2 regions of the Achromobacter sp. SD115 genome follow, and region 1 is predicted to be linked to the other one. Evidence: predicted binding sites of a transcription regulator. Region 1 holds the regulator's gene; the other holds the start of a gene.
What was found. The regulator LexA, encoded in region 1, represses DNA repair genes until DNA is damaged. The targets are predictions, from matches to a motif close to ACTGTATNNNNATACAGT.
Positions count from the first base shown of each region.

Region 2: the regulator LexA is predicted to act here: its motif matches at 5,239-5,256, upstream of recA (recombinase RecA).

Region 1 covers NZ_JADIJM010000001.1:350,773-362,312, reverse strand. The annotation lists gene clpP (ATP-dependent Clp endopeptidase proteolytic subunit ClpP) at 1-123, shown strand, start outside; gene clpX (ATP-dependent Clp protease ATP-binding subunit ClpX) at 225-1,523, shown strand; gene lon (endopeptidase La) at 1,783-4,233, shown strand; gene lexA (transcriptional repressor LexA) at 4,358-5,008, opposite strand; gene IPU70_RS01505 (amino acid aminotransferase) at 5,212-6,411, opposite strand; gene uvrB (excinuclease ABC subunit UvrB) at 6,487-8,631, shown strand; gene IPU70_RS01495 (low molecular weight protein-tyrosine-phosphatase) at 8,882-9,373, shown strand; gene iscR (Fe-S cluster assembly transcriptional regulator IscR) at 9,569-10,111, shown strand; gene IPU70_RS01485 (IscS subfamily cysteine desulfurase) at 10,133-11,344, shown strand; gene iscU (Fe-S cluster assembly scaffold IscU) at 11,378-11,540, shown strand, end outside.
Region 2 covers NZ_JADIJM010000004.1:130,109-141,648, reverse strand. The annotation lists gene metE (5-methyltetrahydropteroyltriglutamate--homocysteine S-methyltransferase) at 1-2,128, opposite strand, end outside; gene IPU70_RS07495 (LysR family transcriptional regulator) at 2,271-3,188, shown strand; gene recX (recombination regulator RecX) at 3,216-3,899, opposite strand; gene recA (recombinase RecA) at 4,035-5,096, opposite strand; gene IPU70_RS07480 (response regulator transcription factor) at 5,374-6,063, shown strand; gene IPU70_RS07475 (sensor histidine kinase) at 6,179-7,558, shown strand; gene IPU70_RS07470 (MFS transporter) at 7,755-9,416, shown strand; gene IPU70_RS07465 (hypothetical protein) at 9,843-10,052, opposite strand; gene IPU70_RS07460 (recombination-associated protein RdgC) at 10,201-11,100, shown strand; gene IPU70_RS07455 (diguanylate cyclase) at 11,176-11,540, opposite strand, start outside.

The DNA.
Region 1 (11,540 bases):
AACACCGGCCAGACCATGGAACGCATCGGCATAGACACGGAGCGTGACAACTTCATGTCGGCCGAAGATGCGGTATCGTATGGACTGGTGGACAAGGTGATGACCTCCCGTTCGGAAGGCTGACTTCCAGGTTTGATCTGACCCGCTGCCATCATGTTTGAGTAAGCGCATGCGCTAGGCTATGTTCCAGCCTGGCGCATCTTTACCTGAGATACGAAAGAAATATGCCTGAAAAAAAGGGATCGGCAGACGCAAAAGTGCTGCATTGCTCGTTTTGCAATAAAAGCCAGCATGAAGTCCGCAAGCTGATCGCGGGTCCGTCGGTATTCATCTGCGATGAATGCATAGACTTGTGCAACGACATCATCCGCGAGGAGGCGCAAGCCACCGCGCGCGCGGCGATTCGTTCCGAACTGCCCACTCCGGCTGAAATCAAGACCTTCCTCGACCAGTACGTCATCGGGCAGAACTCGCCCAAGCGCATGCTGGCCGTGGCCGTCTACAACCATTACAAGCGCATCCGCCACGGCGAGATCAAGGGCGACGAAGTCGAGCTCTCCAAGAGCAACATCATGCTGATCGGCCCCACCGGGTCGGGCAAGACGCTCCTGGCCCAGACGCTGGCGCGCATGCTGAACGTGCCCTTCGTCATGGCTGACGCCACCACGCTGACCGAAGCCGGTTACGTGGGTGAAGACGTCGAGAACATCATTCAGAAGTTGCTGCAGAACTGCAACTACGAAGTGGAGAAGGCGCAGCGCGCCATCATCTACATCGACGAAATCGACAAGATTTCCCGCAAGTCCGACAACCCGTCCATCACCCGCGACGTGTCGGGCGAGGGCGTGCAGCAGGCCTTGCTGAAGCTGATCGAAGGCACGGTTGCTTCGGTGCCCCCGCAGGGTGGCCGCAAGCACCCCAACCAGGATTTCGTCCAGGTCGACACGACCAACATCCTGTTCATCGTGGGCGGCGCCTTCGACGGACTGGAAAAGGTCATCCGCGACCGTACCGAAAAATCGGGCATCGGCTTTTCGGCCTCGGTGCGCGCCAAGTCGGAACGCGGTGTGGGCGAGCTGTTCTCCGAAGTCGAACCGGAAGACCTGATCAAGTTCGGCTTGATTCCCGAGCTGGTCGGCCGTCTGCCTGTGGTCGCCACCCTGGACGAGCTGGACGAAGCGGCCCTGGTGCAGATCCTGACCGAGCCCAAGAACGCCTTGCTCAAGCAATTCCAGAAGCTGTTCGCCATGGAAGGCGCCGAGCTCGACGTGCGGCCCGCCGCTCTCAAGGCAATCGCCCGCAAGGCGCTGCGCCGCAAGACAGGCGCGCGCGGCCTGCGTTCCATCATCGAGCAGGCCCTGCTCGACACCATGTATGACCTGCCTTCCCAGGGCAACGTCAAGCGTGTGGTGCTGGACGAGGGCGCCATCGAAGGCGAGGGCAAGCCATTGCTCATCTACGCCGACGAGGACGCGGCTGCCGACAAGCCAGAACGCGGAGAAGTCCGCGATGCCGCAGCCTGATATTTCAAGAAAGCCCGTTCCTGTAACGGGTTTTTTTGCCTAAGGCGCATTCCCGGGTGCAAACACGCTTTTCCCGCAGGCGCGAGGCTTGCATACTGAGAGTGCCGCCCCGGGGTTTTTTCCAGCCTTTGGGTTATCCGGGCGCCGAGATCTTGAATTTTCGGCTATTGTTCCCATAACAGACGTAACCGACGTGAATGGTCCGGGTATACCCGGGTCTCCCGTCCCCGATACGCCGAGTCATACCGAGGAACCTCCTATGTCTGCCAGCCAGACCCTGCCTTCCGACCCGATCGACCTGCCTTTGCTCCCACTGCGCGATGTCGTGGTGTTTCCGCACATGGTCATCCCGCTGTTCGTCGGCCGTCCGCGCTCTATCCGCGCGCTCGAGGTTGCGATGGAAGCGGGCAAGAGCATCATGCTGGTGGCCCAGAAATCCGCCGGCAAGGATGATCCCACCCCCGAAGACGTCTACGAGATCGGCTGCGTAGCCGGCATCCTGCAGATGCTCAAGCTGCCCGACGGCACCGTCAAGGTGCTGGTCGAAGGCACGCAGCGCGCCCGCATCAACAGCATCGAAGACGCTGATTCGCACTTCACCTGCCAGGTGAGCCCGATCGAACCGGATGCCATGCAAGGCTCCGAGACCGAGGCTCTGCGCCGCGCCATCGTGGCTCAGTTCGAGCAATACGTAAAACTGAACAAGAAGATCCCCCCGGAGATCCTGACCTCGCTGGCTGGTATCGATGATGCCGGACGCCTGGCCGACACGATCGCCGCGCATCTTCCCCTGAAGCTCGAGCAGAAGCAGAAGATGCTCGAGATTGTCGGCACCTCCGAACGCCTCGAAGGCCTGCTCACGCAACTCGAAACCGAAATCGACATTCTCCAGGTCGAAAAGCGGATTCGCGGGCGCGTGAAGAAGCAGATGGAAAAGAGCCAGCGCGACTACTACCTGAATGAACAGGTCAAGGCCATTCAGAAGGAGTTGGGCGAAGGCGAAGAGGGCGCGGACATTGAAGAGCTCGAAAAGAAGATCATCGCTGCCCACATGCCCAAAGAGGCGCGCAAGAAGGCCGATGCCGAGCTCAAGAAGCTCAAGCTCATGTCGCCCATGTCGGCCGAAGCCACCGTGGTGCGCAATTACATCGATACGCTCATCAACCTCCCCTGGAGGAAGAAGAGCAAGATCAACAATTCCATCAGCAACGCGGAAACGGTGCTGGACAACGACCACTATGGTCTGGAAAAGGTCAAGGAACGGATCCTGGAATACCTTGCCGTGCAACAGCGCGTGGACAAGGTGAAGGCGCCCATCCTGTGCCTGGTCGGCCCTCCTGGCGTGGGCAAGACCTCGCTCGGCCAATCCATCGCCAAGGCCACGAACCGCAAGTTCGTGCGCATGGCGCTGGGCGGTGTGCGCGACGAAGCCGAAATCCGCGGCCATCGCCGTACGTACATCGGCTCCATGCCTGGCAAGATCGTCCAGAACATGTCCAAGGTCGGCGTGCGCAATCCCCTGTTCCTGCTCGATGAAATCGACAAGCTGGGCATGGATTTTCGTGGCGACCCCTCGTCGGCGCTGCTCGAGGTGCTGGATCCGGAACAGAACCATACGTTCCAGGACCACTACATCGAAGTCGACTTCGACCTGTCCGACGTGATGTTCGTGGCCACCAGCAACACGCTGAACATTCCGCCGGCCCTGCTGGACCGCATGGAAGTGATCCGCCTTTCCGGCTACACCGAGGAAGAGAAGATCCACATCGCCCGCGACCATCTGCTGCCCAAGCTGCTGAAGAACAACGGCGTGAAGGATAGCGAATTGTCGGTCGACGACAGCGCGCTGCGCGACATCGTGCGCTACTACACCCGGGAAGCCGGCGTGCGTGCGCTCGAGCGCGAAGTGGGCAAGATCTGCCGCAAGGTCATCAAGCAATTGCTGACCCAGAACGATCGCGCCAAGGCCGAAGGCAAGACCGTCGAGGTCAAGCCGGTCAATGTCACGGGCGAGAACCTGAGCGATTTCCTGGGCGTGCGCCGCTACACCTTCGGCATGGCCGAAAAGGAAAACCAGATCGGTCAGGTTACCGGCCTGGCCTGGACCGAAGTCGGCGGCGACCTGCTGACGATCGAAGTCGCGGACATGCCGGGCAAGGGCGTCATCCAACGCACCGGTTCGCTGGGCGACGTGATGAAGGAGTCGGTCGAAGCGGCCCGTACGGCGGTGCGTTCCCGCGCCCGCCGCCTGGGTTTCGCCGACAGCGTCTTTGAAAAGCACGACATGCACGTGCACGTGCCGGAAGGCGCGACGCCCAAGGACGGTCCGTCCGCCGGCATCGCGATTACGACGGCCATGGTGTCGGCCTTGTCGCGCATCCCGGTGCGCGCCAATGTCGCCATGACGGGCGAAATCACGTTGCGCGGTGAAGTCCTGCCCATCGGCGGCCTGAAGGAAAAGCTGCTTGCGGCTCACCGTGGCGGCATCAAGACGGTCTTGATTCCGGAAGAAAACGTCAAGGATTTGGCGGAGATCCCGGACAACGTCAAGAACCACCTTGAGATCGTGCCGGTGCGCTGGATCGACAAGGTGCTGGAAATGGCTCTGGAGCGCCTGCCGGAGCCCCTGGCCGAGGAAGAGGCCGTCAAGGAACCCCTGGTGGCCAAGCCTGCCGAACCCGGCTCGACCGATCCGGTACTCAAGCACTGATGAACGCCTGGAGGACGCCGCCTGCAGGTGGCGTTTCTCCAAAATAGGGCCTTCAACAAAAAACCCCGCCAAGAAAATCGGCGGGGTTTTTTTTATGCAGTGCGCGGACGCGGAGCGCCAGGGTCTAGTGCAAGGCGTGTGTGCGGATCAGGCCTACGGCAATGCCTTCCAACGCAAAATCCTGGCCGGCTTCGACCACGATGGGTTCGAAGTCTGGGTTTTCGGGCAGGAGTTCGATGTGGCCGTTCTGGCGCTGCAGGCGCTTGACCGTGACGTCGTCGCCCAGGCGGGCCACCACGATCTGGCCGTTGCGGGCCTCCGAGGCTTTTTTTACTGCGAGCAGATCGCCTTCCAGGATGCCGGCGTCGCGCATGCTCATGCCGCGGACCTTGAGCAGGTAGTCGGGCGCCTGGGCGAACAGGTTGGGGTCCACGCCCACTTCGCGTTCGACATGTTCGGCGGCCAGGATGGGGCTGCCTGCGGCGACGCGGCCGACCAGGGGCAACAGCAATTGCGCTAAACCCGGCATCGGCAGCGAGCTCTGCGTGGAGGCAGGGGAGGCGTCTTTCAGGCGGATGCCGCGGGAGGCGCCCGCCGTCAGTTCGATGGCGCCCTTGCGCGCCAACGCCTTGAGGTGATCTTCCGCTGCATTGGGGGAACGGAAACCCAGGGCCAGGGCGATTTCGGCGCGTGTCGGCGGGAAGCCGGTACGTGCGACGGTCTGCCTGATGAGGTCCAGGATTTGTTGTTGGCGATCAGTGAGTTTGCTGGCCATGGCGATGATCCGGTGCTAGCGGACTGTACATATATACAGCGCCATTCTGGGGGACGCAGCGCAAAAAAGCAAGCCGGCCCGAGCCAAAAGAAAAGGCCGGCCCAAGCCAAAAGAAACTGCCGGCTCGAGCCAAAAGAAAAACGGGACCCGAAGGTCCCGTTCCTGGCGGCAGGCCCGGACGGGCCTGCGCACGGCAAGCGGCCTTAAAGCACTGCTGCGATGCCCTTGGCGACCTTGTCGATGTTGCCGCTGTTCAGCGCGGCGACGCAGATGCGGCCGCTGGACACGGCGTAGACGCCATGCTCTTCGCGCAGGCGGTCCACTTGCGCGGCGGTCAGGCCCGAGTACGAGAACATGCCGCGCTGCTGCAGCACGAAGCTGAAGTCCTGCTTGCCGCCGTGTTCCTTGATCTTGTCGACCAGCTGCTTGCGCATTTCGCGGATACGGTCGCGCATGCCGGCCAGTTCCTCTTCCCACATGGCGAAGAGCTCAGGCGTGTTCAGGACCGTCGACACCACCGTGCCGCCGTGCGTGGGCGGGTTGGAGTAGTTGGTGCGGATCACGCGCTTGAGCTGGCTCAGCACGCGTGTGGCTTCGTCCTTGCTGCCGGCCACGACCGTCAGCGCGCCCACGCGTTCGCCGTACAGCGAGAACGACTTCGAGAACGACGAGCTGATGAACATGGTCAGGTCCAGATCGGCGAACATGCGCACGACCGAGGCGTCTTCGGTCAGGCCATCGCCGAAGCCCTGGTAGGCGATGTCCAGGAACGGGACCAGCTTGTTTTCCTTGACGACGGCGGCGATCTGCTGCCACTGGTCGGCGGTGGGATCGACGCCGGTGGGGTTGTGGCAGCAGGCATGCAGCACGACGACGGTCTTGGCCGGCGCGGCCTTCAGGTCGGCCAGCATGGCGTCGAAGTTCAGGCCGCGGGTGGCGGCGTCGTAGTACGAATAGGTGCCGACCTCGAAACCGGCGCGCTCGAACAGGGCGCGGTGGTTCTCCCAGCTGGGATCGCTGATCAGGACCTTGGAGGTCGGCAGCAGCTGACGCAGGAAGTCGGCGCCAATCTTCAGCGCGCCGGTTCCGCCCAGGGCTTGGGTGGTCAGCACGCGGCCGGCGGCGGCCAGTGCCGAGTCCTTGCCCAGCAGCAGGGCTTGCGCGCCGGTGTTGTAGCCGGCGATGCCCTCGATCGGCAGGTAGCCGCGGGCGGCGGCGGCCTCGATGCGGGCGGCTTCGGCCTTGCGCACCGCGCCCAGCAGGGGAATGCGACCCTGATCGTCGTAGTACACGCCCACGCCCAGATTCACCTTACCGGGACGCGTATCAGCGTTGTATTGTTCGTTCAGGCCAAGAATGGGGTCGCGCGGCGCGAGTTCGACGGAATCGAAAAGGGTGCTCATGGGAGTCTGATGAGGTGGGTGGACGCAGTACGGGCTGCTGTGGATAATGAGGGGTTTACCCTGGAAGAGTCTAGCATGCCTAAGAGCGCAATAGACCCGATTACGGCGGGGGCTGTGGCCAACCCAGCAGTGACCCCGGCAGTGACCCCGGCGGCCGATCCCGCGGCGGCATTGACCGTGGCGGATCCGTCCGCGCCAGGCCCCGGATTCATCGACTTCCCGGGCAGTCCGTTTCATCTGTACCAACCCTATCCGCCGGCGGGGGATCAGCCCACCGCCATTGAAGGGCTGACGCAGGGGGTAGAGGACGGCCTGATGTTCCAGACGCTTTTGGGCGTGACGGGCTCGGGCAAGACCTACACCATGGCCAACGTGATCGCCCGCATGGGGCGCCCGGCGCTGGTGCTGGCTCCCAATAAGACGCTGGCCGCCCAGTTGTACGCCGAGATGCGGGAGTTCTTCCCGAAGAACGCCGTCGAGTACTTTGTTTCGTATTACGACTACTACCAGCCTGAAGCCTACGTCCCGACGCGCGACCTGTTCATCGAGAAGGATTCGTCCATCAATGAACATATCGAGCAGATGCGGCTGTCGGCGACCAAGAGCCTGCTGGAGCGCCGCGACACCATCATCGTGGGCACGGTGTCGTGCATCTACGGTATCGGCAACCCGGGCGACTACCATGCCATGGTGCTGATCCTGCGCGCTGGGGATCAGATCGCCCGCCGCGAGATCCTGGCGCGCCTGGTCGCCATGCAGTACACGCGCAACGACGCCGAGTTCACCCGTGGCGTCTTCCGGGTGCGCGGCGAGACGATCGACATCTTCCCGGCGGAAAGCCCGGAACTGGCGCTGCGCCTGACGCTGTTCGACGACGAAATCGAAAGCCTGGAACTGTTCGATCCGCTGACTGGGCGCATCCGCCAGAAGCTGCCGCGTTTCACCGTCTATCCCGGTTCGCACTACGTCACGCCGCGCGATACCGTGCTGCGCGCCATCGAAACCATCAAGGAAGAGCTGCGCGAACGCGTCAAACGCTTCGTCGACGACGGCCATCTGGTCGAGGCCCAGCGGCTGGAGCAGCGCACCCGTTTCGACCTGGAAATGCTGCAGGAACTGGGGTTCTGCAAGGGCATCGAAAACTACTCCCGCCACCTGTCGGGCGCGGCGCCGGGCGAACCTCCGCCTACCTTGATCGACTACCTGCCGTCCGATGCCCTCATGTTCATCGACGAAAGCCACGTCACCATCGGGCAGCTGGGCGGCATGTACCGCGGCGACCGTGCGCGCAAGGAGACGCTGGTGCAGTACGGCTTCCGGCTGCCCTCGGCGCTGGACAACCGGCCCTTGAAGCTCGAGGAGTTCGAGGCCCGCATGCGCCAATGCGTATTCGTATCGGCCACACCGGCTGCCTACGAGAAGGAACATACCGACAACGTCGTGGAGCAAGTCGTCCGGCCTACCGGCTTGGTGGACCCGCTGGTCGAGGTTCTGCCGGCCCGCACGCAGGTGGACGATCTGCTCGGGCAGATCAAGGCGCGCGTCTCGCAAGCTGAGCGCGTGCTGGTTACCACCCTGACCAAACGCATGGCCGAGGACCTGACGGACTTCCTCGGCGAACACGGGGTGAGGGTGCGCTACCTGCACTCGGATATCGACACCGTGGAGCGTGTGGAAATCATCCGCGACCTGCGCCTGGGCACCTTCGACGTGCTGGTAGGGATCAACCTGCTGCGCGAAGGATTGGACATTCCCGAGGTCTCGCTGGTCGCGATCCTGGACGCCGACAAGGAAGGCTTCCTGCGCTCGGAGCGCAGCCTGATTCAGACGATCGGACGGGCGGCGCGCAACCTGAACGGCCACGCCATTCTCTATGCCGACCGCATCACGGATTCGATGCAGCGCGCCATGGAGGAAACCAGCCGCCGGCGCGCCAAGCAGCAGAAATTCAACGCCGATCATGGCATCACCGCCAGGGGCGTGCAGAAGGCCGTGCGCGAACTGATCGATGGTGTGGTCGCGCCGACGCAGCACGATGCGCTCGAGGCGGCGGTGCCGGCCGAATTCCTGAAGGACGAAAAGGCCTTGGCGCGCGAGATCAAGCGCCTGGAGAAACTGATGATGGACCATGCGCGGAACCTGGAGTTCGAGCAGGCTGCGGCCGCTCGCGATGCCTTGACCGCGCTGAAGCAGCGGGTGCTGCTGGATGGGGCGGTGTAGGGCGCGCTAATGTATCTTGTTGTTTCTATTGCCTGACTGATTGCTGAATTGATCAAAAATCTGTTGCGTTGCAATCAAGCTGTCGCAAACAGACGGATTCCCCGGGTCCGGTGTTCAAGCGCTGGATCCGGATTAAATCATAAGTATCTGATTTTTATGAATTAATAATGGGTTTGCATTGGCCCAACCCGAATCTCGCAGGCGCAAAAAAAGCTTGCCTTATCTCGGGTTTTCCCGCACACTTACTTCCATGATGACCAAGGTACTTTTCGTTTGCATGGGCAATATCTGTCGCTCGCCGAGCGCAGAGGGCGTGTTTCGCCATTTGGTGAACGACGCGGGTTTGGGCGATGTGGTTCGCATCGACTCCGCGGGCACGCACGCGTTTCACATCGGCGAGGCGCCTGATGCCCGGGCGCAGGCCGCAGCGCGCAAGCGCGGCTACGAGATCACGCACTGCGAAGCGCGTCAGGTCACCGCGGAAGATTTCCGCGATTTCGACCTGATCCTCGCCATGGACTGGGACAATCTGTCCGCCATGCAGCAGCAGTGCCCCAAGGCCTACCAGCACAAGCTGATGCTGCTGATGCGCTTTGCCAACGAGTTCGAAGAGGCCACCGTGCCCGATCCGTACTATGGCGGCGCCGATGGTTTCGGCAAGGTGTTGGACTACCTGGAAGACGCCTGTCAGGGTGTGCTTGAACTGGTGCGCAAGCGCGCTACCCAGTACCAGGCGGCGTGATCCGCTTTTGCCGCAGGGCCGCCCGCCAGGCGGTTCTCGGAGGTGCTTGGCAGTGAAAGAACCGCGCAGATGCGCGGTTTTTTCTAGCCGGGAGCCATACCAAATTAGTCGGGAATAGGCTATACTTGAGCCAATTACTCGGGTATTGACCGCTGGATTCGCCTGCGGCCATTGCCGAATCACAGGGAACCTACCATGCGGCTAACTACCAAGGGGCGTTTCGCCGTGACTGCCATGATCGATCTGGCTATGCGGCAGCATAGCGGCCCGGTCACTCTAGCGGCCATCAGCCAGCGTCAGAATATTTCGCTGTCCTACCTGGAACAGCTGTTCGGGAAACTGCGTCGCCACGAACTCGTGGACAGCGTGCGCGGTCCCGGCGGCGGCTATTCGCTCGCACGCCTGGCCCGCAACGTTACCGTTGCCGACATCATCTTTGCCGTCGACGAACCCCTGGACGCTACCAGCTGCGGCGGCAAGCGGGACTGTACGAGCGGCAACGACGGCAAGCCGGGCAAGTGCATGACGCACGAACTCTGGGCTACGTTGAATCGCAAGATGGTGGATTACCTGGATTCGGTGTCCCTGCAAGATCTGGTTGATCAGCAGCGCGTGCGCCAATTGCAGGAAGCCAACAATCAAGCGCAGGCTTGCGCGGTGCGTGTGAACCGGGTGGGGGGCGCCGCAAGCGCCGCCAACGCCCCGGCCGCGACCGTCGCTGCCAACGCCACCGTATAAGCAGTATCAGGAGTTGTAGAAATGACCACCCGCCCGATCTATCTTGATTATTCGGCCACGACGCCCGTCGACCCCCGCGTCGTGGACAAGATGGTGCCCTGGCTGTACGAGAACTTCGGCAACCCGGCTTCGCGCAGCCATGCGTTTGGCTGGGAATCCGAAGAAGCCGTCGAACGCGCCCGCGAAGAAGTCGCCAAGCTGGTCAACGCTGACCCGCGCGAAATCGTCTGGACCTCCGGCGCGACCGAGTCCAACAACCTGGCGATCAAGGGCGCCGCGAACTTTTACTCCGAACGCGGCAAGCACATCGTCACCGTCAAGACCGAGCACAAGGCCGTGCTGGACACCTGTCGCGAACTCGAGCGCCAGGGCTTCGAGGTGACCTACCTGGACGTCAAGGACAACGGCCTGATCGACCTGGACACCTTCAAGGCCGCGCTGCGCCCCGATACCGTGCTGGTGTCGGTGATGATGGTGAACAACGAAATCGGCGTGATCCAGGACGTGGAAACCCTGGGTGAAATCTGCCGCGAGAAGGGCATCATCTTCCACGTGGACGCCGCGCAGGCGACTGGCAAGGTGGCCATCGACCTGCAAAAGCTCAAGGTCGACCTGATGTCGTTCTCCGCCCACAAGACCTACGGTCCCAAGGGCATCGGCGCGCTGTACGTGCGCCGCAAGCCGCGCATCCGCATCGAAGCGCAAATGCACGGCGGCGGCCATGAGCGCGGTTTCCGCTCGGGCACGCTGGCCACGCACCAGATCGTCGGCATGGGCGAGGCCTTCCGCCTGGCCCGCGAGGAAATGGGCACCGAGAACGAACGTATCCGCATGCTGCGCGACCGCCTGTGGGCAGGCCTGTCGCAGATCGAAGAGGTCTACCTCAATGGCGACATGGACCAGCGCGTTCCGCACAACCTGAATGTCAGCTTCAACTATGTCGAAGGCGAATCCCTGATCATGGCGATCAAGGAATTGGCCGTCTCCAGCGGCTCGGCCTGCACCTCGGCCAGCCTGGAACCGTCCTACGTGTTGCGGGCCCTGGGCCGCAACGACGAGTTGGCGCACAGTTCGATCCGTTTCACGCTGGGCCGTTTCACGACCGAAAAGGAAGTGGACTACGCCATCGAACTGCTCAAGAGCCGCGTCGGCAAGCTGCGCGATATGTCGCCGCTGTGGGAAATGGCCAAGGAAGGCATCGACTTGAACACCGTGCAGTGGGCTGCGCACTAAGCCCCCGCGCCTAGAAATTCGTGGAGAATTAACATGTCTTACAGCACCAAAGTTCTGGATCACTACGAAAACCCGCGCAACGTCGGCTCGTTCGACAAGTCGGACGAATCGGTGGGCACCGGCATGGTCGGCGCACCCGCCTGTGGCGACGTGATGAAGCTGCAGATCAAGGTGAATGAAGCCGGCGTGATCGAAG
Region 2 (11,540 bases), on a different contig from region 1:
GCACATTCGGCGAATGGATGTCGTACACGCCGGGACCGATGTCGTTCGGATAGCGGAAGTCCTCGAAGGCCTTGAGCAGATCCATGTTGGAGCGCGACGTTTCGATCGTGATCACGTCCGCGTCCATGGCGGCGATGGATTCGATGATGTCGTTGAACTCCGAATAGCACATGTGCGTATGGATCTGCGTCTCGTCTCGCACGCCGGCGGTCGACAGGCGGAAGCAATCCACGGCCCAGTCCAGGTAGGCCTGCCAATCGGCGCGGCGCAGCGGCAAGCCCTCGCGGATGGCGGGCTCGTCGATCTGGATGACGCTGATGCCGGCGGCTTCCAGATCCACCACTTCGTCGCGCAGCGCCAGCGCCAGTTGGCGGCAGGTCTGCTCGCGCGGCTGGTCGTCGCGCACGAACGACCATTGCAGGATGGTGACCGGACCAGTCAGCATACCCTTGACCGGCTTGTCGGTCAGCGACTGCGCGTAGGACGACCAGCCCACCGTCATCGGCGCGGGACGGGCGACGTCGCCGAAGATGATCGGCGGCTTGACGCAACGCGAGCCGTAGCTCTGGACCCAGCCGTTCTTGGTGAAGGCAAAGCCGGCCAGCAGTTCGCCGAAGTACTCCACCATGTCGTTGCGCTCGGGTTCGCCGTGCACCAGCACGTCCAGGCCAACTTTCTCCTGGAAGCGGATGACTTCCTCGATTTCCTTGCGGATGGCAGTCTCGTAGCCCGAGTCCGTCAGCGCGCCCGACTTCCAGTCGCGGCGCAGCGCACGGATTTCGGCAGTCTGCGGGAAGGACCCGATGGTCGTGGTCGGGTAGGCGGGCAGGCCCAGCTGTTCTTGCTGGCGGGCGATGCGGCCGGCGAACGGCGCGCGATCGCGCGACACGGCGGCGGCGCCGGCCATGCGCTGGCCGACGGCCGGATTATGGATGCGGGTCGAAGAACGGCGGGCGGCCAGCGCGGCGCGCTGCCTGGCCAGGCCGTCCTGCGCGGCGGCTTGCGTTGCATTGTCCAGGGCGCGGCCCAGCAGGCTCAGTTCTTCCAACTTTTGCGCGGCGAAGGACAGCCAGCTCTTGAGTTCGGCGTCCAGCTCGGTTTCATGGGCCAGGTCCACCGGCACGTGCAGGAGCGAGCACGACGGCGCCAGCCACAGGCGATCGCCCAATTGCTGCTTGATCGGGGTCAGCGTGGCGATGGCGGCGTCCAGGTCAGTGCGCCAGATGTTGCGGCCGTCGATTACGCCGGCAGACAGCACCTGCTCGACGCCCAGGCCGGAAACCACTGCCGCCAGTTGCTCGGGCGCACGGACCAGGTCCACGTGCAGGCCGGCCACCGGCAGGCTCAGCGCGGTCGGCAGGTTGTCCTTCAGGCCGTCGAAATAGGTGGCCACCAGCAGCTTGACCGGGCTGGCGGACAACTGGTCATAGGTCTGCTTGAACGCATCGCGCCAGGCTTGCGGCAGATCCAGCGCCAGAATGGGCTCGTCGATCTGCACCCACTGCACGCCCAGCCTGGCGAAGCGCGCCAGCACTTCCTGGTAGACCGGCAGCAGCGCGGCCAGCAGTTGCAGCTTGCCCGCGTCGGCGGCGCCGGCGGCAAAGGCGTCGCCCTTGCCCTGGTACAGCCAGGTCAGCGGACCGGGGATCACGGGCTTGACGGCGTGACCCTGGGCCTGCGCTTCCTGGACCTGTTCAAACAGCGATTCGCGGGCGATGCGGAAGGTCTGGCCCGGCACCAGTTCCGGCACGATGTAGTGATAGTTGGTGTCGAACCACTTGGTCATTTCGCAGGCGGCGGCGGGCTTGCCCGACGGCGCGCGGCCGCGGCCCATGCGGAACAGCGTGTCCAACGTGACCGGCTCGCTGTCCTTCTGGCCGAAGCGGGCGGGCACGGCGCCCAGCAGCGTGGTCCATTCCAGGATCTGGTCGTACCAGGCGAAGTCGCCCACCGGCACGAACTTCAGGCCGGCGGCGGCCTGCAGCTTCCAGTGCTTGGCGCGCAGGTCGCGACCTGTCTGCTCAAGCGCTTCGGCGGTCTGGTGGCCGGCCCAATAGGCTTCAACCGCGCGCTTCAGTTCACGTTGCACGCCGATGCGGGGAAACCCCAAATTATGAATAATATTCATGACATTTCCACCGTTAGACAAAACTTGTTCAAGTAGAAGGCATTCTGAGGCCAAATCAACATGAATCAAAATCAATGTCTACATCCATAAAATGAAGAAATCTCATAAAATATGAGCTTATTTCCAGTTCCAGCAGTCACCCATGCTTGAAATCCGCCATCTTGAAACGCTCACCGCCATCCGCGACGGCGGCAGCCTGCAGGAAGCCGCCGAGCGCCTGCATCTGACCCAGTCGGCCCTGTCCCACCAGTTGCGCGACCTGGAAACCCGGTTGGGCACCCCTTTGCTGAACCGCCGCACGCGGCCGGCGCGACTGACGACGGCGGGCCTGCGGGTACTGGCGCTGGCGGATGAGGTGCTGCCGCGCATCCGCGCGACGGAACGGGATTTGCAGCGGCTGGCCGCTGGTCGCACCGGCCGGCTGCACCTGGCCATCGACTGCCATTCCTGCTTCCAGTGGTTGATGCCGGCGCTAGACGCCTTCCGCGCGCAATGGCCGGATGTGGCGCTGGACCTGTCGGCGGCGTTTTCCTTCGCCCCCTTGCCCGCCCTGGTGCGTGGCGACCTGGATCTGGTCATTACGTCTGATCCCCAACCGCTGGACGCAGTGGATTATCTGCCGCTCTTCAAGTACGAGTTGGTGCTGGCCGTGTCGGAATCCAATCCGCTGGCCGGCAGCAAGTTCGTCATGCCAGACCAGTTGGCCGACCAGACGCTCATCACCTATCCGGTGGACAAGCAGCGCCTGGATATTTTCACGGCGTTCCTCGACCCCGCCGACGTGGAGCCGGCCGCCATCCGCCGCGCGGAACTCACGCCCATCATTGCGCAGTTGGTGGCCAGCAACCGCGGCGTGGCCGCGCTGCCCAACTGGGCGCTGACGGAATACATGAATCAGGGCTGGCTGCGCCTGTGCCGGCTGGGTCCGCAAGGCGTGTGGCGCACGCTGTACGCCACGGTGCGCAGCGAGGACACGGACGCCTCGTATATCGATGAGTTTCTGACCATTACCCGAGACGTCTGCTTCAAGACGCTGTCCGGAATCAAGTCGGCAAAGTAAGGCGCCAGGCGCTTCGGGCCGAAACGCTCAGTCCTCGTCGCCGGCGCCCAGGATGCGGCAGATCACGTCATGCGCGAAGCCACGGCTGGCCAGGAAGCGGGCCTGTTTTGCGTAGGCCGCGCGGTCCTCCGGCTTGGCGCTGAAGCGCTTCTTCCAGACTTCCAGCGCGCGGTCGTACTCGGTAGCCCGCAGCTGTTCGCGCAATTCGGCGACCTGGTTGTCATCCACCCCATGCTGGCGCAATTCCTGCACGATGCGCGCCGCCCCTTGGCGCGACGCGCGCCGATGGACCAGGCTTTGCGCAAAACGTTCGGTGGACAGCCAGCCTTCTTTTTCCAGGGCGTCGAGCACGGCCTCGACTTCGGCCGGGTCCTCCGCGTAGGCGGCCAGCTTGCGCGCCAGTTCCTCGCGGGCATGCTCGCGCCGCGACAGATAGCCCACGGCCCGCATTTTCAGCGACGGCCCCTTGCGGGCGGACTGGCCGTCCGCATCCGGGCCGTCCCCCGCTGCAGCGGCGCGACGGCCGCGGCGCACACTGCCCGCTTCCGAACTGCGACTCCACTGGTCCGCGTCATCGCTGGATTCCGCATCCGGTTCGCGGCGCGCATCCGAAGTGCGGCGCAAGCCCTGGGGCTTGGCCACGGTTTCGAACTCATCGTCCAACTTGGCGCGCAGGCGCTCGGCAGACGCGGGCGGCGGTTTCCAACTCATGCGTTTCCTGCTTGCTATGCATAACGGCAGGCCCGTCCTGGCGCCTGCCGCAAGTATTCGGGCGACCCCGACGCGGGATGCGAGCCCTTCGCGGCGGACCTGGATCCGCCCGCGCAAGGCCCGTCATCGATCCGATTACTCTTCGGTGTCTTCCGCGGTCGGCACGAACTCGGCCGCACGGCTGACGATGCCCTGGTTCTCGCGGACGCGGTTCTCGATCTCGACGGCCATGTCCTTGTGCTCTTTCAGGTACTCGCGAACATTGTCCTTGCCCTGGCCGATGCGATTGCCGTTGTAGCTGTACCACGCGCCAGACTTGTCCACCACATTGGCGGCCACGCCCAGATCAATGATTTCGCCTTCGCGCGAGATGCCGGCGCCGTACATGATGTCGAATTCGGCCTGCTTGAACGGCGGCGCGACCTTGTTCTTCACGACCTTGACGCGGGTTTCGTTGCCGACGACCTCGTCGCCCTTCTTGATGGAACCGATGCGACGGATGTCCAGGCGCACGGAGGCGTAGAACTTGAGCGCGTTGCCGCCGGTGGTGGTTTCGGGGTTGCCGAACATCACGCCGATCTTCATGCGGATCTGGTTGATGAAGATGACCATGCAATTGGTCTTCTTGATGGTGGCGGTGAGCTTGCGCAGCGCCTGGCTCATCAAGCGGGCTTGCAGGCCGGGCAGGGAATCGCCCATTTCGCCTTCGATTTCGGCCTTGGGCACCAGCGCCGCCACCGAGTCGATGACGATCAGGTCGACCGAGCCCGAACGCACCAGCGCATCGGTGATTTCCAACGCCTGCTCGCCCGTGTCCGGCTGCGAGATCAGCAAGTCGGTCAGCTTGACGCCCAGCTTGGAGGCGTACTGCACATCCAGCGCGTGCTCCGCGTCGACGAAGGCGCAGGTGCCGCCGAGCTTCTGCATTTCAGCGATGACTTGCAGCGTCAGCGTGGTCTTGCCCGACGATTCCGGGCCGTAGATTTCGACCACGCGGCCTCGCGGCAGGCCACCGACGCCCAGCGCGATGTCCAAACCCAGCGAGCCCGTGGAAACCACCTGGATATCATGCGAGACCTCGTTGTCGCCGTAGCGCATGATCGAGCCCTTGCCGAACTGCTTTTCGATCTGCGAAAGCGCGGCGGCAAGCGCCTTGGCCTTTTCCGATGCGGCGGCCTTGGAGGTTTTGTCGTCCATGTAGAGTCCTGTCTGTAACGTATCTGGTGTCGAGGGGATTACGGGTCTGGCTGACCGGGTTCAGCCGGGTTTGCCGGGTTTGCCTAGCCCTGCGGTCCGGCGGGTGCTTTGAGCTACGGATCAGATTATGGCATCGGATTATACTGTACAAAAAAACAGTGTGCCAGTGTTTTGCACGTATACCCTGAGTGGCAAGCATGGCGCCCTATGCCAGAATGCAAGACGAATCCGGCGTTTTGTCCCCTTTGCGCCGCGGGGTCTTTTTTCACTGTAGCCCATGCGTATCCTGATCGCCGAAGACGACAGCATCCTGGCCGACGGCCTGTCCCGTTCGTTGCGCCACAACGGCTACGCCGTGGATGCGGTGCGCGACGGGCTGGCGGCCGATTCGGCCCTGGCTGCCCAGGCGTTCGACCTGCTCATCCTTGACCTCGGCCTGCCGCAACTGGCCGGGCTGGAAGTGCTGCGCCGCCTGCGCGCCCGCAACTCCGCCCTGCCGGTGCTCATCCTGACGGCGGCCGACAGCATCGAGCAGCGCGTCAAAGGCCTGGACCTGGGCGCCGACGATTACATGGCCAAGCCCTTCGCGCTGTCCGAGCTCGAGGCCCGCGTGCGGGCCCTGACCCGGCGCGGCGCGGGCGGCGGCGCCACCATGATCAAGCACGGCCGCCTGCTGTTCGACCAGACCGGCCGCGTCGCCATGGTCGACGACCAGACCCTGGACCTGTCGGCGCGCGAAGTCAGCCTGCTCGAGATCCTCCTGACGCGCAGCGGCCGCATGGTCAGCAAGACCCAGCTGGTCGACCACCTGTGCGAATGGGGCGAAGAGGTCAGCACCAACGCCATCGAGGTCTACGTCCACCGCCTGCGCAAGAAGCTGGAACCCAGCGGCGTGAAGATCGTGACCGTGCGCGGCCTGGGCTACTGTCTTGAGCGGGACCAGGGTGCGGCGTACCTCGCAAGCTGAAGCGGCGCCGCCGGAAGCGCTGAACCAGGAAGCACTGGACGTCATGCGGGCGGGGGCCAAGGGCCCGAGTTTCGCGCCGCCGCAGCGCTCCCTGCTGGGCGAGATCCTGGACTGGATGCTGGCGCCGCTATTCCTCCTGTGGCCCATGAGCGTGGCCATCACCTATGTGGTGGCCCAGAACATCGCCAATGTGCCTTATGACCGCGCGCTGGCCAACAATCTGCATGTCTTGACCCTGCAAGTCCACGCGCAGGACGGCCGGGCCGTGCTGAAGATGACCGACACCGCGCGCGAGGTGCTGCACGCCGACGAGACCGACAGCGTGTTCTGGCTGGCGCTGGGCAGCCGCGGCGAATACCTGGGCGGCGACCGCGCGTTGCCCCTGCCCTCCACCGTGGGCCAGCCCCGCCCCGGCGAAGTGCAATACGAAGACGCCACCTTGCGCGGTTTCGGCATCCGGCTGGCGTTTACGTGGGTCGACCTGCACCTGCCCGATACGCAGCCGGCGCTGCTGATCGCGGCCGAGACCGTCGAAAAACGCACGCAGCTAGCCAACGACATCATCAAGGGCGTGATCATTCCGCAGTTCGTGGTGCTGCCCGTGGCCGTGCTGCTGGTGTGGTTCGGGCTGTCGCGCGGGGTGGCGCCGTTGAACGCGCTGCAGCAGCGTCTGCGGGCGCGCCGGCCCGACGACCTTTCCCCCATCGACGAGCGCGCCGCGCCCACCGAGATCGCGCCCCTGGTGGCCGCCATGAACGACCTGCTGGACCGGCTTTCATCCAACGTGCAGGCGCAGCGCCGCTTCGTCGCCGACGCGGCGCACCAGTTGAAGACACCGCTGGCCGGGCTGCGCACCCAGGCCGAGTTGGCCCTGCGCGACGCCAGCCCCGAGGAAATGCAGTCCAGCCTGCGCCAACTCGTGACCGGTTCGGAGCGCGCCACCCGCCTGGTGAACCAGCTGCTGTTGCTGGCCCGGGCTGAAAACCCCAGCGCCATCGGCCTGACGCGCACCGACATCAACACCATCGCCTACGAGCAGGCCATGCACTGGGTGCCACTGGCGCTCTCGCTGAACACCGATCTGGGCTTCGAAGGCTCGGACCATCCGGTGGAAATCAACGGCAACCCCCTGCTGTTGGCCGAACTGCTCAACAACCTGGTGGACAACGCGCTGCGCTACACGCCGCGCGGCGGCCACATCACGGTGCGCGCGCAGAGCCGGAATGGACAGGCGCTGCTGGAGGTCGAGGATTCTGGTCCTGGCATCCCGCCCGAAGAGCGCGAGCGCGTGTTCGACCGCTTTTACCGGGTGCTGGGCACCACGTCCGACGGCAGCGGCCTGGGGCTGGCCATCGTGCGGGAGATCGCCCAGAAACACCAGGCCAGCGTTGAAATCAGCGATCACCCCACGGCGCATTCGAACCTGCCCGGCACGCGGATCCGCGTGGTTTTTCCACTTTATGCCGAGTCTCCGGATTCGCCCGCCGCATCCTAGGACTATCCCTAGCGCCCCGGGGAGACGTTACTTTTAGTTTCAATTTTAAGACTCAAGTAAGGATCTCGTCAGAACCTCGTCAGCCTCGCCCCCCAATGTTGCGTATAGCTCAATGTCGGTCTCGCCGGCAGCGGGCGGAGCACGGCGGACAACCGCCGGCCATAAAAACCGAGGAGACATCATGAGCACAACAACCATGGCAGGCCGCGGTCCATCCGCGGATCCGCGCCCGATGACCAAGGATGAGCGCCGCGTCATCTTTGCGTCGTCGCTGGGCACGGTTTTCGAGTGGTACGACTTTTACCTCTACGGCTCGCTCGCAGCCATCATTGCGCAACACTTCTTCTCGGGCGTGAACCCCACCGCGGGCTTCATCTTCGCGCTGCTGGCCTTCGCGGCAGGTTTCGCCGTGCGCCCGTTCGGCGCGCTGGTGTTCGGCCGCCTGGGAGACCTGGTCGGACGCAAATACACCTTCCTGGTCACGATCGTGATCATGGGCCTGTCCACGTTCCTCGTGGGCGTGCTGCCCAGCTACGCCAGCATCGGCCTGGCTGCCCCCGCCATCCTGATCGTGCTGCGCCTGCTGCAAGGCCTGGCGCTGGGCGGCGAATACGGCGGCGCCGCGACCTACGTCGCGGAACACGCGCCGCATGGCCGCCGCGGCTTCTACACGTCCTGGATCCAGACCACCGCGACCCTGGGCCTGTTCCTGTCGCTGCTGGTCATCCTCGGCATCCGCACGTTCATGGGCGAAGACGAATTCAAGGCCTGGGGCTGGCGCATTCCGTTCCTGATCTCGGTCGTGCTGCTGGGCATCTCGGTGTGGATCCGCCTGCAACTGAGCGAATCGCCGACCTTCAAGCGCATGAAGGAAGAAGGCAAGGGCTCGAAGGCGCCGATCGCTGAATCGTTCGGCCAATGGAAGAACCTGAAGGTCGTGATCCTGGCGCTGCTGGGCCTGACCGCCGGCCAAGCCGTGGTCTGGTACACGGGCCAGTTCTACGCCCTGTTCTTCCTGACGCAGACGCTGAAGGTCGACGCCAACACCGCCAACATCATGATCGCCATCGCGCTCCTGATCGGCACTCCGTTCTTCGTGGTCTTCGGCGCGCTGTCCGACAAGATCGGCCGCAAGCCCATCATCATGGCAGGCTGCCTGATCGCCGCGATCACCTACTTCCCGATCTTCCAAGGCATCACGCACTTCGCCAATCCGGCGCTGGAAAAGGCCCAGGCCACGGCCCCGGTCACCGTGATCGCGGACCCGGCCACCTGCTCGTTCCAGTTCAATCCGGTGGGCACCTCGTCGTTCACCAGCTCTTGCGACGTGGTCAAGTCGTTCATGGCCCGCAACTCGGTGAACTACAAGAACGAAGCGGCGCCGGCCGGCTCGGTCGCCAAGGTCAAGATCGGCAACGACGAGTTCGCCTCGTTCGACGGCAAGACCATGGCCCCGGCGGACTTCAAGGCCAAGGCCGCCGAACTGGACAAGTCGCTGACCACCGCGATCCGCAGCCACGGCTACCCCGCCAAGGCTGACCCCGCCCAGAGCAACAACGTCATGGTCGTGGTGCTGCTGACCATCCTGGTGCTCTACGTGACCATGGTTTACGGCCCGATCGCCGCCATGCTGGTGGAAATGTTCCCGACGCGCATCCGCTACACGTCGATGAGCCTGCCCTACCACATTGGCAACGGCTGGTTCGGCGGCTTCCTGCCCCCGGTCGCCTTCGCCGTGGTTGCCGCAACCGGCAACATCTACGACGGCTTGTGGTATCCGATCATCATTGCAGTCATGACCCTGGTCATCGGCACGCTGTTCGTGCGCGAATCCAAGGACAACGACATCAACGCATAAACGGCCATCCCCCGCCGGACGGGACTGCTGCGCCCGCCCGGCCTTTCAAAAGCTCCTTATGGAGCTTTTTTTTTGCCTCCGTTCAGGCCGCCCCTTTCCGCTACGCCCTGGCGAAAAAGAGATCCGCACTTTCAGGACCATGTCAGACCCGCGCCATTAGACTGAGCGCTCAGATTACGGCCTTGCGCCAGATCGACCGACGATTGATCCCCCTGTCGGACGATTGCAGGGCCAGTGTTCTGACACCGATACCGCGTTCCCCGCGAGCCTTTTATGACGCGGTATTGCGTGCTCCCGTACCGGCCCGGCCCTCAATGAGCCGGGCCGCTTTTTTTTGTGCTGGCGCACGCAAGGCACGCAAAAATGGCGACCGCGCGGCGGTCGCCATCATCGGATCCTGCAGGCGGCGGCCTGGGCCGCCGGCAATCAGCGGCGCATGCCCACGCCGATCGCCAGCACGCCGGCCACGATGGCCGCGATGCCGGCCCAGGCCGGGATCGCCACGGACTTCTCGGTCTCGGCGGTAGCCTTGACCGAACCGATCTGCAGCACGGTCTCCTCGGATTTGTAATTGAAGCCCTTGTAGGCCAGGGCGGCGATGCCCAGGACGATCAAGATGGCGCCGATGATCTTCATTTTTTCTCTCCTGTTCGACTTGCTGCGCGGACAGTAGCGCATAGGCCCGCGGCTGTCAGTGACAGAAGGTGTCGCATCACACTGCGGTATTGCCGCACTTCGGCAAAGCGTCCGCGTCGTATAGAATCTACCCTTTTGGCCGACGCTCATGTGGTTCAAGAATCTCAAGATTTATCGCCTCTCCTCGCCGTGGACGCTGGTCGGCGACCAGCTTGAAGAAACGCTCGCGCGGCATGCCTACCAAAGCGGCAACAACCTCGAAATGCAAAGCCTGGGCTGGGTGCCGCCGCGCGAAAACGGCGGCCTGGCCCATGTGGTCAACGGCCAGATCCTGCTGAGCCTGCGCGCCGAGAAAAAGCTCCTGCCGGGTACGGTCGTCAACCAGGTCGCCAAGGCCCGCGCCCAGGAAATCGAAGAGCAGCAAGGCTACAAGCCGGGCCGCAAGCAGATGAAGGAAATCAAGGAACGCGTCACCGACGAGCTCCTGCCGCGCGCCTTCAGCGTATACCGCGACACCCGCGTCTGGATCGACCCGCAGAACCATTGGCTGGTCATCGATGCCGCCGCCTCGGCCAAGGCCGACGAAGTCATCGGCCTCCTGGCCAAGTGCGTGGATCCCTTCCCGCTCGAGAACCTGTATGTGGCCCAGTCCCCGGCCTCGGCCATGACCGGCTGGCTGGCCGAGGACGAGGCTCCGGCCAACTTCTCCATCGACCAGGACACCGAACTGCGTTCGTCGGGCGAAAGCGGCGCGGCCATCCGCTACGTCAAGCATTCGATCGACGCCGACGACGTACGCCGCCACATCCAGTCGGGCAAGCAGTGCACCCGCCTGGCCATGACCTGGGCCGACCGCATTTCGTTCGTCCTGACCGAGGGCCTGGACGTCAAGCGCGTCGCGCCCCTGGACGTGCTGAAGGAAGGCAACGAAGGCGTGGCCGCCAACGACGACGAGAAATTCGATTCCGACATGATGCTGATGACGGGCGAACTGGCCAAGATGATGGCCGAGCTGGTCGACGCGCTGGGCGGCGAAAAGAAGGTGTAAGCCGCGGGCGCCATCGCGCCTGCAAGCTGGGCCGCCCTTGGCAGGGCGGCCTTTTTCATGCCCGCAAGCCTGGCCTCAGGCCGCCACCGCGCGGTCGCGGCCGGCCTGCTTGGCCTGGTAGAGCGCCTGGTCGGCGCGGTCGATCAGATAGGCGTAGTCCGGATGGCCGTCGAACGTCGCCACGCCAATGCTGGCTGTGATGTGCAGCGGTCCGGCCTCGGGAATATTGAAGACGTGACGGCGGATCTCCGCGCCCAGCTTCTCGGCCGCGGCCAGCGCGGCCTCGCGCGGCGTATCAACCAGCACCACCAGGAATTCCTCGCCGCCATAGCGGAACACGAAGTCGCTGGAGCGGCATGCCTGGTGCAGGACCTCGGCGAACTGGCGCAGCACCTGGTCTCCCCCGGAGTGGCCGTGCTGGTCGTTGATGGCCTTGAAGT